DNA from 3 places in the Savagea faecisuis genome. Region 2 is predicted to be linked to each of the others. Evidence: riboswitches for the same ligand, from Rfam matches in the RefSeq annotation. Region 2 holds a riboswitch; each other region holds the start of a gene.
What was found. Region 2 has a riboswitch for S-adenosylmethionine ahead of metK (methionine adenosyltransferase). Riboswitches for the same ligand answer to the same signal wherever they lie in the genome.
Positions count from the first base shown of each region.

Region 1: it holds a riboswitch for S-adenosylmethionine, as region 2 does, so the genes downstream of both, ACFQ0V_RS10645 (MetQ/NlpA family ABC transporter substrate-binding protein) here and metK (methionine adenosyltransferase) in region 2, are expected to answer to the same signal.
Region 3: it holds a riboswitch for S-adenosylmethionine, as region 2 does, so the genes downstream of both, metA (homoserine O-acetyltransferase MetA) here and metK (methionine adenosyltransferase) in region 2, are expected to answer to the same signal.

Region 1 is NZ_JBHTJF010000034.1:230,799-235,087, reverse strand. Features, by position in the region: gene ACFQ0V_RS10655 (tripartite tricarboxylate transporter TctB family protein) at 1-358, shown strand, start outside; gene ACFQ0V_RS10650 (tripartite tricarboxylate transporter permease) at 378-1,877, shown strand; SAM riboswitch class I at 1,975-2,079, shown strand; gene ACFQ0V_RS10645 (MetQ/NlpA family ABC transporter substrate-binding protein) at 2,186-3,004, shown strand; SAM riboswitch class I at 3,031-3,138, shown strand; gene ACFQ0V_RS10640 (MetQ/NlpA family ABC transporter substrate-binding protein) at 3,217-4,020, shown strand; gene ACFQ0V_RS10635 (methionine ABC transporter ATP-binding protein) at 4,037-4,289, shown strand, end outside.
Region 2 is NZ_JBHTJF010000035.1:171,719-176,007, forward strand. Features, by position in the region: gene ACFQ0V_RS11515 (alpha/beta hydrolase) at 1-678, opposite strand, end outside; gene ACFQ0V_RS11520 (gamma carbonic anhydrase) at 804-1,316, shown strand; gene metK (methionine adenosyltransferase) at 1,354-2,544, opposite strand; SAM riboswitch class I at 2,707-2,820, opposite strand; gene pckA (phosphoenolpyruvate carboxykinase (ATP)) at 3,016-4,289, shown strand, end outside.
Region 3 is NZ_JBHTJF010000022.1:12,975-17,263, forward strand. Features, by position in the region: gene ACFQ0V_RS04805 (cytochrome ubiquinol oxidase subunit I) at 1-448, shown strand, start outside; gene ACFQ0V_RS04810 (AbrB/MazE/SpoVT family DNA-binding domain-containing protein) at 490-765, opposite strand; gene ACFQ0V_RS04815 (YitT family protein) at 906-1,769, shown strand; SAM riboswitch class I at 1,826-1,925, shown strand; gene metA (homoserine O-acetyltransferase MetA) at 1,980-2,888, shown strand; gene ACFQ0V_RS04825 (NAD(P)-dependent malic enzyme) at 3,101-4,289, opposite strand, start outside.

The DNA of each region.
Region 1 (4,289 bases), on a different contig from region 2:
AATAGATTCTGACATATTACCGAAAGGGTTAGGTTTTTTATTAATTGTTTTATCTATTATTTTATTTATACAAAATAAAGAGGAATCAGAAGCAGAAAAAATAAAGAGGCAAATAAAAAAAGAAGATTTAATTTTATTAATTGCAACGATTGTATCTTTATTAGCATATGTTACTTTGTTTGAAATACTTGGCTTTGTAGTAACTACGATTTTATTTTTAGTGATCACCATGAGAATGTATGGTTATTCAAATTGGAAAATATCAATGGTTGTTTCTATAACATTTACATTTGTTTTATATTTTTCGTTTAATTATATTTTGAAAATATATTTGCCACAAGGAATTTTACCATTTTAACTAGATTGGGGTGAAAAAAATGGGAGCATTTGAAAGTGTTCTTTATGGTTTTCAGGTAGCATTGACACTTGAAAACATTATGTATGTATTTTTAGGGGTATTGGCAGGAACTGTAATAGGTATGTTGCCGGGGTTAGGTCCCATTAGTGCGATCGCAGTAATGATTCCATTGAGCTATGGTATGGAACCAGCTTCCGCTTTGATTTTGATGGCAGGTGTTTATTATGGAGCAGTGTTTGGTGGGTCTACATCGTCTATTTTATTAAATGCTCCAGGGGTAGCTTCGACAGTTGCAACATCATTTGATGGTTATCCGATGGCACAGCAAGGTAAAGCAGGAAAAGCTTTAGCAACGGCTGCGATAGCTTCCTTCTTTGGAGGCACTGTAGCGACAATTGGATTGATGTTAGTAGCACCTCAATTATCGAAACTCGCAATTACATTTGGACCAAGTGAATATTTTGCTTTAATGTTACTAGGTTTGACAGCAATAGCATCACTCTCTGATGGTTCAGTTGTAAAAGCATTTATGTCAGCGACTGTAGGTATTATGGTAGCTACTATTGGAATAGATGCTCAAACAGGGACTCAACGCTTTACATTTGGAAGTGCTAATTTGCTAGATGGTGTTGACTTTTTAGTTATAGCTCTTGGGCTTTTCGCATTAGCAGAAGTTACTACTTTGATTATTTCCAGGAAAGAAAGTTTATTTAAAAAAGGAGAAAATAGTATCGGGAGTTTGAAAATTGAAAAGTCAGAAGTGAAAGAAATGGCTGCTCCTGTAGGTCGTCAATCTATTCTAGGGTTCTTTATAGGTGTGTTACCAGGAGCGGGAGCTACAATAGCGTCATTTTTAGCATATATATCTGAAAAAAGATTATCGAAAAACCCTGATTCATTTGGAAAAGGAAATATTGTTGGAGTAGCAGCACCAGAATCAGCAAATAATGCTGCTGCAGGAGGGTCATTTGTTCCTTTATTGACACTAGGTATACCTGGTTCAGGAACTACAGCAATTATGTTAGGGGCTCTCTTAGTAGTCGGAGTTCAACCAGGTCCAATGCTTTTAACAGATCACCCAGACGTATTTTGGGGTGTAATTGCTAGTATGTATATAGGGAACATTATGTTGTTAGTATTGAACTTGCCACTGATTCCGTATTTTGCAAAGATTTTATATATACCAAAAGGTATGCTGATTTCATTGATTTTAATCTTTTGTTTAGTGGGTGTCTATGGGGTGAGTTTTAGTAAGTTTGATTTGTATTTATTGATTTTATTTGGGGTTATTGGCTATTTAATGCGGTTATTCTCATTTCCACCAGCACCTTTCATATTAGCATTTATTTTAGGTGGAATGATGGAACAATCATTCCGTCAAGCTTTATCTATATCTAATGGTAGCTATGCAATTTTCTGGGAACGTCCGATTTCTTTAGGATTAATAATTACGGCATTTATTTTCTTGGTTTTACCATATGTGCTCACTATGTTTAAAAAGAAATTTAAAGTTGTGTAAAGTGACTTTTCAAAAAGGTTTGACAAATAAAAAAGCGTCACCTATAATTGAGTCACATTAAATTCGAAAGAACGAAATACTTCCAAACTTTATATTTTACTTATCAAGAGCGACCGAGGGATAGGCCCGATGACGTCCAGCAACCCCTAATTTATTAGGAAGGTGCCAACTCCTACAGAATATTTATTCTGAAAGATAAGCGAAGGCAAATGATAATTTGACTGCTTCTTTCAGTAAATGAGAGAAGCAGTTTTTTTATTTTGGAACATGAATTTCGGAATCATTCGAAAAAGAAAGAGGAGAAAAAGATGAAAAAATTATTTCGTATGAGCTTACTACTCGTCATTTCAGCTTTATTGTTAGCAGCATGTGGCGGCGATAAAGAAGAAGAGAGTAAAGCGTTAAGTGAAGATAAAGTGTTGGTCGGTGTGACAGGTGGACCACACGAACAAATTTTTGAAGTCGTGAAAGAAGTAGCGGCGAAAGATGGTTTAGACGTAGAGTTAAAAGTATTCTCGGATTATATTATGCCAAACAAAGCATTAGCGGAAGGTCAACTTGATGTGAATAGCTATCAACATAAACCTTTCATGGATAAATTTAACGAAGATCACGGAACAGATCTCGTTGCGGCAGTTCCTACAATTTTAAGTGCAATCGGTGTATATTCAAACGAAATTGACGATATCGCAGACGTTCCAGAAAACGCGAAAATCGGTATTCCGAACGACCCTTCAAACGGTTCACGTGCACTCGTATTATTTGAAAAAGCAGGACTCATTAAATTAGACGATGCGAAACGCGATAATGCAACACCGTTAGACGTCGTGGAAAACGAGAAAAATGTATCATTCGTTGAATTAGACGCGGCACAATTACCATTGATGTTAGACGAAGTGAACTTAGCCGTCATTAACGGTAACTTCGCTGCATCACACGGATTAAATCCATCGACAGATTCCATTTATACAGAATCAATAGATTCACCATATGTGAACTACATCGTCGTACGCAAAGAGAATGAAAATGATGCGGTAATTGAAAAGTTACGTAAAGCATACCATTCAGATGAAGTGAAACAATTTATTGAAGAAGAGTTTAAAGGTTCTTATTTACCAAAATGGTAGGATGTAAATGAAGAACGATTTCAATCTACTTATCCAGAGTGACTGAGGGACAGGCCCGATGACTTCCAGCAACCGACTTTCGAAAGAGAGCAAGGTGCTAATTCCTGCAAATCAAATGATTTGAAAGATAAGTTTTTTTAAATAAAATCACCGGAGTAGAACGCAATCATTCTTCATTTTTCATAAATAAATGAAAATGAAGGAGAATGACAATGAGAGTATTACAATATGTTGGGTTAGTATTTTTTGCACTGTTGTTAACGGCTTGTGGAGATAAAGCGAGTGAGCCATTGAGTGAAGAAAAAGTGGTCGTCGGTGTAACCGCAGGACCACAAGAACAAATTTTCAACGTCGTGAAAGAAGTGGCAGCTGAAGATGGTTTAGAAGTGGAACTGAAAGTGTTCTCGGATTATATTATGCCGAATACAGCACTAGCAGAAGGTCAACTTGATTTAAATAACTATCAACATCAACCGTTTATGAATAAATTCAATGAAGATCACGGAACGGATTTAGTAGCTGTCATCCCGACGGTACTGAGTGTAATGGGTGTTTATTCTGAAAAAATTTCAGACATTCAAGATACTCCGTCGGGCGCTAAAATCGGAATTCCGAATGATCCAACGAACGGGGCGCGTGCGCTCATGTTACTTGAAGAAGCGGGACTCATTACGCTCGATGAAAAAAAGCGTGACACCGCTACACCTTTAGATGTCATCGACAATGAGCGCTCACTACAATTCGTTGAACTAGAAGCGTCTCAACTACCGCTCATGTTGAAAGAAGTGGACGTTGCGGTGATTAATGGTAACTACGCAGCATCACATGGTTTAACGTTAACGGAAGATGCGATTTATGCAGAATCGACAAACTCACAATATGTGAACTACGTTGTCGTGCGTAAAGAGAACGAGCACGATCCAGTCATTGAAAAAATTAAACGAGCGTATCACTCCGAGCGAGTGAAGCAATTTATTGAAGAAGAATTTCAAGGTTCATATTTACCAGCTTGGTAAGAAGGGAGAAGGCGTCATGATTCAATTACGCAATGTCGTCAAAACATTCGACACGAAACAAGGTGTCGTCGAAGCAGTAAAAGATGTGAATCTCCACGTAAAAAAAGGCGAGATTCACGGAGTAATCGGTTATAGTGGTGCGGGAAAAAGTACGTTAATTCGTTGCGTAAATTTATTAGAGCGTCCGACATCTGGAGAAGTCATCATTAATGGAATCGAATTGACTTCTTTAAAACTTCCCCAATTACGCGAAGTCCGACAAAATATCG
Region 2 (4,289 bases):
CGGCCATTTTTTAAACTGTAAATGAGATAATTTCCTCTCATAAAACCATTGTTGCGTGTAATTTGGATTTGTCACTTCATCTTCTGCCCCGACAAAAACTAATGTCGAAATGTCTTGATATTTGCGTTCTGTCTGTTCAATCGTCTTCATCAAGAGTTGCAAATCGTGATACCAAGAGCTCGTCACGACGCAATGATATAGCGGATCCTCTTCAAACTGACGTTGGTGTAAATCGTCTCTCGTCAGCAACGTACTATTGATCGCGTGGTCAATTTTAGAACTTGGACTAATTTTCATTAACATCGTCAACAGTTTAGGAGGTTGATATGTTAACTCGAGCCATGGAGACGTTAAAATAACGCCTGCGCATTCGATATTTTCTTTTTGAAGTAAACGAATTAACAATGTTGCGCCAAAACCATGACCGATTAAAAATAATGGCAACTCTTCCGCATGACATGCGGCAATAAGACGTTTTATATATAAATTATAAGTGCCGATTGCCTCATTATGTACATGGCCTTCAATTCCGTGACCCGGTAAATTTCCTGTAATGACGTGGCATTGATTTGAACGCAACTGTTGGATGAGCCAAGCATATCGTTCGTGATGCTCGTAAGCACTATGAATGAGCCCAACTACAGCTTTCGCTTGTCCCTCTGCTTCCCATTTCCACAATCAAATCGACTCCAATCTGCTTCAAAAATGAAAGGATTCCTTATTTTTCTTCCTATTTCATTTCTTTTTCAATTATTTTTTGCTAGGCTTATTATACATGATTTATGAAGAGAGGAGTGAACGGAATGATTTATCCATACGATGGAAAGACACCTAATATTGATGAAACCGCTTATATTGCGGATTTTGTAACAATTACAGGTGATGTAACGATCGGTGCGTACAGTTCGATTTGGTTTAATACAGTTATACGAGGTGATGTCTCACCGACAAAAATTGGAGAGCGAGTGAACGTGCAAGACTTTTGTTGTTTGCATCAAAGCCCTAGCCATCCACTCATTTTAGAAAATGACGTCACGATTGGACACCGCGCAACACTCCATAGTTGCCATATTAAAGAGAAAGCATTAATCGGGATGGATGCAACGATTTTAGACGGTGCTGTCATCGGAGAAGGTGCATTTATCGGTGCAGGGAGTCTCGTCCCCCCTGGGAAAGTAATTCCGCCGAACAGTTTAGCTTTCGGTTCGCCTGTTAAAGTTGTACGTGAATTGACAGAAGAAGATAAAAAAGATATGGAACGTATTCGAACGGAATATGTTGAAAAAGGACAATATTATAAAAGCATTCAAAAATAAAAACAGCGAAGAGATTTTTTCTCTTCGCTGTTTTACTTTATTTCGTTAACTCTTTTAACTGTTCGACTTTATCAAGCTTCTCCCATGGAAGTTCAACGTCTGTGCGACCGAAGTGGCCATATGCTGCTGTTTGTTTGTAAATCGGGCGACGTAAATCGAGCATTTGGATAATTCCTGCTGGGCGTAAGTCAAATGTTTGACGTACTGCTTCCACAAGCTTCTCCTCGCTCACTGTACCTGTTCCGAATGTTTCAACTGCGATCGAGACAGGTTGCGCAACACCGATTGCGTACGCAATTTGTACTTCACAATGTGTAGCGAGTCCTGCTGCTACGATATTTTTCGCAACGTAACGTGCTGCATATGATGCAGAACGGTCTACTTTTGTCGCGTCTTTTCCAGAGAATGCTCCTCCGCCGTGTCGTGCATAACCGCCATATGTATCGACGATAATTTTGCGACCTGTTAAACCAGCATCTCCTTGTGGACCTCCGATGACAAAGCGTCCTGTCGGGTTAATGAAATATTTTGTGTCTTCATCTAACCATTGTTGTGGCACAATAGGTCGAATGACATGTTCAAGAATATCTGCTTCAATTTGTTCGTTCGTTACTTCTGGATGATGTTGTGTAGAAAGAACAACTGTATCAACACGCACAGGCAATTTATTTTCATCATATTCAATCGTAACTTGTGTTTTTCCGTCTGGACGTAAGTAAGGAATCGTTTCATCTTTACGAACATCAGCTAAACGCTTCGACAATTGATGCGCTAAGCTAATCGGGAGTGGCATAAATTCAGGCGTTTCATTACATGCGTATCCGAACATTAATCCTTGGTCGCCTGCTCCAATCGCATCTAATTCATCATCTGAAAGTTCACGCATTTCTAACGCTTGGTCTACCCCTTGTGCGATATCTGGTGATTGCTCGTCAATCGCTGTCAATACTGCGGACGTTTCCCAGTCGAAACCATACTTTGCACGTGTATACCCAATCTCACGTACTGTATCACGAACAACTTTCGGAATATCTACATATGTAGATGTCGTAATCTCACCTGCTACGAGCACGAGACCTGTCGTGATAGTCGTCTCACAAGCTACACGCGCAGCTGGATCTTCTGCTAAAATGGCATCTAAAATCGCGTCTGAAATTTGGTCACACATTTTATCCGGGTGACCTTCCGTAACCGATTCTGATGTGAATAATCGGCGATTACTCATAATATTTCCTCCTCTATAGTATAAAAATTGACCCGGTACTCCGTTACCCATGTTTTTTCGCCCGAACTACTAGACGAGCACATGCCGATGCGTCAATTCATAAAAAAAACCTTTCTCTCACGATTAGTCATGAGGGAAAGGTTTATACACGAACAGCACCTTTCACTCTTATCGTCCAAGGAACTTCCTTGCTTTCAGGTTGGCACCTTCGCATGCAGTGAAATCATGCAGGTTGCTGGGTTTCATAGGGCCTGTCCCTCCACCAACTCGGGATAAGAGTATCCGTTTCAACGATAATCTTACAAAACCGTTACTAATTTGTCAAACTTATATACTTATCTTTTGCGCTTTAAAAGATTTTAATAGACTATCTTTTTTAATGTGTTATACTAATTACGAAATGTGTTATCACCCAACTTTTTTAGTTGGTTCTTATACTCAATAATAATACTGTAAAAGGAAGGTACGTACAATATGATTACTGCTAAAATGACTACTGAACTCGAACAATTACTCGCGAACAAGAACATCGTCATGCAACCATCTGTCGCTACTTTAGTAGAGAAGGCGGTCAAACGTGGCGAAGCGCAATTAACTTCTGACGGTGCAATCGTTGCAACGACTGGAAAATACACAGGTCGTTCACCAAAAGATAAATTTATCGTAGAAGAAGAATCAATGAAAGACGAAATTAGCTGGGGAAAAGTGAACCGTCCAATTTCTGAAGATGTGTTCAACAACTTATACAAAAAAGTAACAGATTACTTAGCTGAAAAAGAAGAAGTATTCGTCTTTAAAGGATTTGCTGGCGCAGATAAAAAGACACAATTATCCATTCAAGTTGTTAACGAATATGCATGGCACAACCTTTTCGTGCATCAGTTATTCATCCGTCCAACTGAAGAAGAGCTAAAAACACATGAAGCTCAATTTACAATCGTATCAGCACCATCTTTCAAAGCTGATCCTGCAGTAGACGGAACGAATTCTGAAGCATTCGTACTCGTGTCATTCGAAAAACGCATCGTCTTAATCGGTGGTACAGAGTATGCAGGAGAAATGAAAAAATCAATCTTCTCGATTATGAACTACTTATTACCGAAAAACGGTGTGTTCTCAATGCACTGTTCAGCAAACGTTGGAGAAGAAGGCGACGCTGCTTTATTCTTCGGGTTATCAGGAACTGGTAAAACAACTTTATCAGCAGATGCTAACCGTAAATTAATCGGTGACGATGAGCACGGTTGGTCAGACGACGGTGTATTCAACATCGAAGGTGGATGCTACGCGAAATGTATCGATTTAACAGAAGAAAAAGAACCTGAAATTTACAATGCGATCCGTTTCGGTTCAGTCCTTGAAAACGTCGTAATCGATGAAGATACACATGAGCCAGACTACTTCTCAGGTGAACTTACTGAAAATACACGTGCGGCTTACCCAATTCATTACATCGACAATATCGTAACACCATCGGTTGCAGGCCACCCGAAAACAATCGTCTTCTTAACAGCAGACGCATTCGGCGTATTACCTCCAATCTCAAAATTGACGAAAGACCAAGCGATGTACCACTTCTTAAGCGGATTCACTTCAAAGCTTGCAGGTACAGAGCGCGGCGTTACAGAACCAGAAGCAACATTCTCATCATGTTTCGGAGAGCCATTCTTACCGCTTCACCCGACAGCATATGCAGAAATGCTCGGTAAAAAAATCGACGAACACGATTCACAAGTATTCCTCGTCAA
Region 3 (4,289 bases), on a different contig from region 2:
AACAGTAGAAGATGAAGCGGAAAAACGTGAAGTACACAAAATGTCAAAACGTCTCGGAATTCAAACGATGTTCTGGACGACAGCTTTACAACTCGTAGCAGGTACTGCATTGCTAATGAGTTTCGAAAAAGAAGTAATGATGCTTTACATGGGTGAAGATGCTTTATTAACAGGTCTTTTACTCGGCTCGATTTTATTGACATTAGTATTGTTATTCTTCTTATACAAACTCGGCAAAACAGATTCGAAAGGCAATTTCAACGCTGTGATCATTACGTTCGTCATTATTTTAGTGTTCATGGGTTGGATGCGTCACGAATTGCGTGAAAGTTACTTACACGACTATATCGAGGCAAATCCACGTACGACAGAAAAAGTATTACCTGTTGTGGAAACAGAAGACGATGAAGAAGGTTTAGAAGTAGAGTTAGAAGAAGACGCAGAATAAAATAAAAGCGACTCACCTTGTACGAGGTGAGTCGCTTTTCATCATTTTGAGATTTTATTTTTTATTTCATCCATTAACATTTGAGCGCCGCGAGGACTTAAGTACATACCATTGGAAAGCTCGAAATTGTCTGGTGTAATTTCCCCTGTTAATACGCAAGCTTCATCGACTTCATATTTTCGTAAAATGACTTTATCTTCTTCTACGAAAATTTCCATCGGTACACCTTTCGTTAAATGTAAAGAAGTTCGCAATTCTTTAGGGATGACAATTCGCCCTAAATGGTCTACTTTTCTTACAATACCTAAACTACGCATAATTTCCATCTCCTTCTAAATGTATCATTAGTCAAGTATTTCCCTAAAAAATGGTCAGATAAACATTATGAAAACATATCGTTTCAAAAACATTATTTTGTTAGAATAGAAAGGATAGATAAGGAGGGAATTCAGTGAAACTGAAACAATTACAATCCAACCCGTGGTTAGACTATGCTCTTATTTTAATCGGTTCAACCCTTGTTGGTCTAGCATTTAACATTTTTCTATTGCCAGGTCGCATTGCGGCAGGTGGCGTATCGGGAATTAGTACGATTTTATATGAAATGTATCAATTCAATCCTGCATACGTCCAATGGATTATTAACGTTCCTCTCCTTATTTTAGCCATCGTTTTAGTCGGTCGAGATTTCAGTATTAAAACGATTGTCGGTACGGTATTTTTACCTTTCGTCATCTATTTAACGGATGGTTGGCATTTGGAGATGGACAATCCGTTGTTGAGTGCGATTTACGGAGGAATTTTACTCGGAGTAGGTCTCGGAATCGTCTACCGTGGAAACGGATCGACTGGAGGTACAGCGCTCATCGCGCAAATTTTAAAGCGTTATACGCGAATCTCCAGTGGCTTTTCGCAACTCATTGTCGACGGAGCAGTCGTCATTACGTCAGCATTCGTCTTTGACTTTGAATTGGCATTGTATGCGTTAATGAGTATTTATGTGACGAGTAAAGTAATTGATTTCGTGCAATTGCAGACGTCCCCAACGAAATTAGCGCTCATCATTACAGAAGAGCCAGAGCGTGTAGAACAAATCATTCAGTCTGAAATCGATCGGGGCTTTACGAAGGTTGATTCTATCGGAGGCTACACGAATGAAGAGAAAACGATGATTTTATCTGTTGTTGAACAATCGGAAGCGGTCTATTTAAAAAAGCTCATTCAATTGAACGAACCAGGTTCTTTTGTCGTCTTTTTGAACGCTTCAGAAATTATCGGTCGCGGGTTCACATTGGATAAATTTTACGTCGATCAAAAGTGAGCCGAACACTAGGATAACAGTTTAGGAACTGGTATAATGAGTACCAAATCAAATAAGTCTTATCAAGAGAAGTCGAGGGACGAGGCCCGTTGACGCTTCAGCAACCTACAGAATGCAAGGTGCTAATTCCTTACGGAGCAATCCGACCGATAAGAGAACGAAAACTCTCTTACATTGTAAGGGAGTTTTTTACATAAGGAGGAGAAAATTATGCCAATTACAATACCGAAAGCATTGCCTGCTCGTGAGAAGTTATTACAGGAGAAAATTTTCGTGATGGATGAAGAACGAGCATTCACCCAAGATATTCGCCCGTTAAATATTTTACTACTCAATTTAATGCCAGAAAAAGAAAAGACAGAACTTCAATTATTGCGCTTATTAGGGAATACGCCACTACAAGTGAATGTGACATTTTTAACGACCGCGACGTATGAATCGAAAAATGTCAGCAAAACGCATTTAGATACGTTTTACAATGTGTTTGATGAAATTAAAGACCGTAAATTTGACGGGATGATCATTACGGGAGCTCCGATTGAATTGATGGAATTTGAAGATGTTCAATATTGGGAAGAATTGACGGAAATTTATGAATGGTCAAAAACAAATGTGACGAGTTTGTTTAACATTTGCTGGGGAGCACAAGCGGCACTGTACCATTTTTACGATATCGATAAACACGAATTACCCGGGAAATGTACAGGTGTGTTTGATCATACGTTAATCGATCCGACGGAAGATATCGTGCGCGGATTTAACGACGTCTTTAAAGCACCTCATTCACGCTATACAGACGTAAAGGAAGACGATATTCTTAATCATCCTGAATTGAAATTGTTAGCGACGAGTGAAGAAGCAGGGGCGTTTTTAATCGCATCGAAAGATAAACGTCATTTAATGATGACAGGGCATTTAGAGTATGATGCGACGACATTGAAAGACGAGTATGAGCGTGATTTAGCGAAAGGTCCAGATGCACCGATGCCGAAACATTACTTCCCGAATGATGACCCGACGCAAGTGCCGCTCAATACGTGGCGCTCGCATACGCATTTAATTTTTTCGAATTGGTTGAACTACTACGTTTATCAAGAAACACCGTATCAGTGGGAATAAGAAAAGAGCAGTCTATGCGAGGGATGTTGGAGCGAAAATTCGTTCTAACATCCTTTTCTCTTCGTACTATAAAAGAGTATTGACAAGAAATAAGGCACTTTCCATTCGAAAACGAATAGAAAGTGCCTTATTGTTGTTTGAAAGAGTATTGAGTTATGAAAACGAAAGCTTTGCAACGCTCTCATATAGGATGTACAGTTTTCAAATGATGTTTATTTCGTTGCGTACATGACGCGGCATTGTTGAAGTTTGCTCACTCCTGTTTCAATCGCAGCGTTGCGGACTGCTTCTGCAACAGCTTGAACGACACGTGCATCGAATGGATCTGGAATGATATATTCTTCCGTTAAATCATCTTCATGAATGAGAGAAGAAATCGCATAAACTGCTGCACGTTTCATCGCATCGTTAATTTCTGTTGCACGTACGTCGAGTGCCCCGCGGAAAATTCCAGGGAAAGCGAGTACGTTATTCACTTGGTTCGGGTGATCCGAGCGACCTGTCGCGATGACACGCACGCCGTATTCTTTCGCAAGATCAGGTGAAATTTCTGGATTCGGATTTGCGAGACCGAAAATAATCGGATCTTCGTTCATTGAATCAATTAACGGTTTCGTTAATAAGTTTGCGACCGATACTCCGATGAAAATATCAGAACCTTTCATCGCGTCTTGAAGTGTTCCTTGTAACAATTTGCGGTTCGTTTGACGCGCGATTTTATGTTTAATCGGGTTCATCGAATGTTCGCGACCCTCGTAAATAATTCCTTGTGAATCACAGACGATAATGTTGTGGAAGTTTAAGTCGAGCAATAAACGGACGATCGCAACACCTGCTGCACCAGCTCCGTTGACGACAATTTTCACATCTTCCTCTTTTTTATCGACGAGTTTTAAAGCATTTAATAAGCCAGCTGCGACGACGATTGCCGTCCCGTGTTGATCGTCGTGGAAAATCGGAATGTTACATTCTTCTTTTAAACGATCTTCAATTTCGAAGCAACGCGGAGCTGAAATATCTTCTAAGTTAATTGCGCCAAATGTTGGTTCCATCGCTTTCACAGTTGCGACAATTTCATCCACACTTTTTGTATTTAAAGCAATTGGAAATGCATCGATATGAGCGAACTGCTTTAATAGTAAAGCTTTCCCCTCCATGACAGGCATAGATGCTTCTGGACCGATATCGCCGAGCCCGAGCACTGCTGTTCCATCTGTTACGACCCCTACTAAGTTCCCTTTGATCGTGTAGTCATATACCGATTGTGGATTTTCAAAAATCGCCATACTCGGCTCAGCGACCCCTGGTGAATACGCCAAACTTAAATCGTGACGATTGGAAAGAGATACTTTCGATACTGTTTCCATCTTTCCGTGAAAACGTCCGTGCATTTCTAAAGAG